Regions from separate parts of the Pseudomonas sp. IAC-BECa141 genome, predicted to be linked through region 1. Evidence: riboswitches for the same ligand, from Rfam matches in the RefSeq annotation. Region 1 holds a riboswitch; the other holds the start of a gene.
The links. Region 1 has a riboswitch for cobalamin ahead of cobW (cobalamin biosynthesis protein CobW). Riboswitches for the same ligand answer to the same signal wherever they lie in the genome.
Positions count from the first base shown of each region.

Region 1 (2,197 bases):
CAGCCAGTCGCGCGGGCCGACTGCCAGATCCATCAGCGCCAGGTCAGCAGCGAGCACGGTTTGCAGGACCGGAGACTCGATAAACGTTGACTCGCTGCGGCTGTAGGTGCGCTGGACGCCGCCCAGCAGCGGGTTGTGAGCCTGGGCTTGAAAGAAATGGCAGTCTTGCAGCGGTGTCCACTGGCGCTCACGTTGGCGATATTCGAACTTGCAGATGCGCCGTTGGCGTATGCCGTTCTCCACGCTCAGGTAGGTATCGGGGTGCAAATGCTCCCAGGTCGCGTTGAACGCCTGAGACACATCGTGACCCAACAACCCGACCTGGACCGCCGGATATTGGTAACTGTGCGCGTAGTGGCAATTACGCAGTAGTTGGGACAGTTCCTGCAATACGGTGCCATCAGATTGCCGCAATGCATTGTCGGCGCTCATATTGCAGGCGCGTAAGCAGGATGGGCAGGAATAAAAAGCGTTGAATACTGATAGTAATCAGGCATGCAAGAATTCCTTTCTTGTAGAGTGCAGCGTCCTTTTGAATCTTCATGTTTCATATCTTGTTTTAATTTATCAATTCGGTTTTTGTAAAGATATGTAATTTGAGAGTTCGAGCGCTCTATTTCAAGGTCGAGCGTCGTGATGGGATAGTTGGTGGCTAGATGATATGTAAGAGATAACCTACAACTAATTTTTTAACTGAGAACTGTTTTCGATCAATATATTAAAGAACGATGTCCATATAACGAAATTGCCGCAGACGTTGACCCGCCTTGCGCGCATGCGTAGCCTTGCGCTTTCGAGGTTCTTCGGCCCACGCCGAAGCTAAGAAGGGAACGCGGTCCAAGCCGCGGCTGCCCCCGCAACTGTGAACGGTGCTGTTCGCTGCCACGCCACTGCCAACTCAATCCAGAGCCAGCGGGAAGGCGCAGCGAATACCGGGCCAAGGCCCGAACACCGTCAGCCAGGAGACCTGCCTCGTCACAGATTCTCACTTTCAACCGGGCGGGGTGATCCGGTGGCGAATTCTCCAGGCACGCACCCGCGTTGCCGGTCTCGTCCCGTATGCCCGCCACCTTGCCAAAGGGCATCCGATGAAAACACTGGCCAAACTTCCCGTCACCATCGTCACTGGCTTCCTCGGCTCGGGCAAAACCACCTTGCTGCGGCACATGCTCGACAACGCCCAGGGCCGCCGCATCGCGGTGATCGTCAACGAGTTTGGCGAGTTGGGCATCGACGGTGAAATCCTCAAGCAATGCACTATCGGCTGCACCGAAGAAGAAGCCACCGGCCGCGTCTACGAACTGGCCAACGGTTGCCTGTGCTGCACGGTTCAGGAAGAGTTCTTCCCGGTGATGCGTGAACTGGTGGCCCGTCGCGGCGACCTCGACCATATCCTGATCGAAACCTCGGGTCTGGCTCTGCCAAAGCCGCTGGTACAAGCCTTCCAGTGGCCGGAAATCCGCAGCGCCTGCACCGTGGACGCGGTGATCACCGTGGTCGACAGCCCGGCCGTGGCCGCCGGCACCTTCGCCGCGTTTCCGGATCAGGTCGACGCCCAGCGCAAACTCGATCCGAACCTGGATCACGAATCCCCGCTGCACGAACTGTTCGCCGATCAACTGGCCAGCGCCGACCTCGTCATCCTCAACAAGGCCGACCAGACCAGCCCTGAAGACCTCGCGCGCGTACGTGTGGAAGTCGCCGAAGAACTGCCGCCAGCAGTAAAAATCATCGAAGCCAGCAACGGCCGTCTGCCGCTGGACGTGCTGATCGGCCTGGGCGCCGGTTCCGAAGAACACATCGACAGCCGCCACAGCCACCACGATCACCACCACGGTGAAGGCGATGACGATCACGATGACCACGATCACGACGCCTTCGACTCGATCTCCATCGAACTGCCGCAAGCCGACGAAAGCCTGCTGCTCGATGCGCTGACGCAACTGGTGGTCCAGCACGGCATCCTGCGGGTCAAAGGTTTCGCGGCCATCCCGAACAAGCCGATGCGTCTGCTGATTCAGGGCGTGGGCACGCGTTTTGACAAGCACTTCGACCGCCAGTGGAGCGCCGATGAAGCGCGTATCACCCGTCTGGTATTGATCGGTCAGGAACTGGACGCTGCCCAGCTCGAAGCGCAACTGCGCGCCGCGCTCAGCGTTTAAACCATGCACCTGCTCAGGACTCAGCCCGGCGGTTT
Region 1 is NZ_CP065410.1:3,360,779-3,362,975, reverse strand. Features, by position in the region: gene I5961_RS15310 (2OG-Fe dioxygenase family protein) at 1-432, opposite strand, end outside; cobalamin riboswitch at 780-990, shown strand; gene cobW (cobalamin biosynthesis protein CobW) at 1,089-2,162, shown strand; gene cobN (cobaltochelatase subunit CobN) at 2,166-2,197, shown strand, end outside.

Region 2 (2,197 bases), 1.5 Mb from region 1:
GGCAGTTTCGGTGACGGGCCAGTGCCGTCGGAGACTTGCAGGCTGGAGGATTCACCACAGGCGGCGAGCCCTCCGGCGAGCACGATGACGAAAACGAGCTGGGGCTTGCGCATTGCTGATCTTCCCTATGAATGCATTCTTAGTCATAGAGAAGCGCACAAGCCCGATGGTTCAACCCTCAGCCGCGGGCTTCCTTGAAAAGCACGGCAATGCCGGGGTGATAGTTGCCGGCTTCGCTGCGCAATTTGCGGTAGGCGTAGGGAAAGTACCAGGCGACGGCGCAGGTGTGTTCCTTTTGCAGGTCGTCGACCATGTCCTGCAACTCTTCCGGGCTGGCGCTGTGCTGGGCTTTTTGCGGGGCGACGAACAGGCAGCCGAGTTTCAGGTCGCTGGCGTAGCTGATGCGCCTGGCGTCGCTGGTGATATCCACCAAAGCCTGCGTCAGATTCAGGTTGGTGACACGCGGCCAGCGTTGAGTGGCCTGGATGAAGGCGCGATCTTCGGCGCCAGCAATGAACAGGTCGGCGCGGGCATTGCGCTCGCCTTCTTCGTTTTGTTTGCGGGTGGCGGTGTCGCTCAAGGTCACCAATTCGGCCATCCAGGCAGCGGCGGACAGCAGGCCGAGGTTGGCTTTTTCGTCGTGCCAGTAAGGAGTGTCATTGTCGCCGCGCACGGCGTTGTAGCGGTCGATACAGTCAAACCAGCGTTCCAGCACCGGGCGCAGGAATTCCAGCCGCGGATTGCTGATGATCATGCCTTGCATGGTGCTCTCCCTTGTTATTGTGATGTGCTCTCTGCAGTCAAAAAGCATGGCTCTTTGATATCACTGCTGACAGTGTGGCACAAGATTGGCGTCAGTTAATTGATCAGCGGCAGTTATTCGCCGCACGAGACCCTCTTCAATTGACGCTCCACCCCCAACCCTCTAACCTTCGCGGCTTGTTTCAGGTGCTCTGTGGCGCATGTCGACAGAGTGAAACAGGGAAGCCGGTGAGGCGGGTCTCCAAGTGATGAACCCTCACGATCCCGGCGCTGCCCCCGCAACGGTAAATGAGTAAAAGCTGCGTCTGATGCCACTGCGTAAAAGCGGGAAGGCGCGCAGCCAGGCGCAAACCGCTCATGAGCCCGGAGACCGGCCTGATCCATCCAGCGGCATCACGGTGGGCGATGCCAGGCTTGTTGCCGTCTATTCTTGTGCCTGCCCGCCGTTATCCAGCCTCAACGGAGAGCTCCCCCATGACTGATTCCCCCGAACGCGACGAGCGCCACCTGGCGCGCATGCAGCGCAAAAAAGCCGTGATCGACGAGCGCATCGCCAATTCGCCGGACGAATGTGGCCTGGTTCTGGTGCTGACCGGCAATGGCAAAGGCAAAAGCAGCTCGGCGTTCGGCATGCTCGCCCGCGCCATGGGCCACGGCATGCAGTGTGGTGTGGTGCAGTTCATCAAGGGCCGCAACAGTACTGGCGAAGAGCTTTTCTTTCGTCGTTTCCCCGAGCAAGTGCGCTTCCATGTAATGGGCGAGGGCTTCACCTGGGAAACACAGGACCGTCAGCGTGACATCGCCGCCGCCGAAGCGGCCTGGGCAGTCTCCCGCGAGCTGCTGCGTGATCCGTCGATCGGTCTGGTGGTGCTCGATGAACTGAACATCGCCCTCAAGCACGGTTACCTCGATCTGGATCAGGTGCTCAGCGATCTGCAGGCCCGTCCGCCGATGCAGCATGTGATCGTCACCGGTCGCGCCGCCAAACCGGAAATGCTCGAGATGGGCGACACTGTTACCGAAATGGGCATGATCAAGCACGCCTTCCAGGCCGGCATCAAAGCGCAGAAAGGCGTCGAACTTTGAATCAACCACGTCACTGCCCGGCGGTCCTGATCGCCGCGCCGGCTTCCGGTCAGGGCAAGACCACCGTCACCGCCGCGCTGGCCCGTTTGCATCGCAATCAGGGGCGCAAGGTTCGCGTGTTCAAATGCGGCCCGGACTTTCTCGACCCGATGATCCTCGAGCGCGCCAGCGGTGCGCCGGTCTATCAACTGGACATGTGGATGGTCGGCGAGCAGGAAAGTCGACGCCTGTTGTGGGAAGCCGCCGCCGAAGCCGATCTGATTCTGATTGAGGGCGTGATGGGCTTGTTCGACGGCACGCCGTCGAGCGCCGATCTGGCCCGGCATTTCGGCGTGCCGGTACTCGGCGT
Region 2 is NZ_CP065410.1:1,829,228-1,831,424, forward strand. Features, by position in the region: gene I5961_RS08305 (PQQ-dependent sugar dehydrogenase) at 1-113, opposite strand, end outside; gene I5961_RS08310 (hypothetical protein) at 179-763, opposite strand; cobalamin riboswitch at 930-1,156, shown strand; gene cobO (cob(I)yrinic acid a,c-diamide adenosyltransferase) at 1,237-1,848, shown strand; gene I5961_RS08320 (cobyrinate a,c-diamide synthase) at 1,845-2,197, shown strand, end outside.
Region 2: another riboswitch for cobalamin. It lies ahead of cobO (cob(I)yrinic acid a,c-diamide adenosyltransferase); the one in region 1 lies ahead of cobW (cobalamin biosynthesis protein CobW).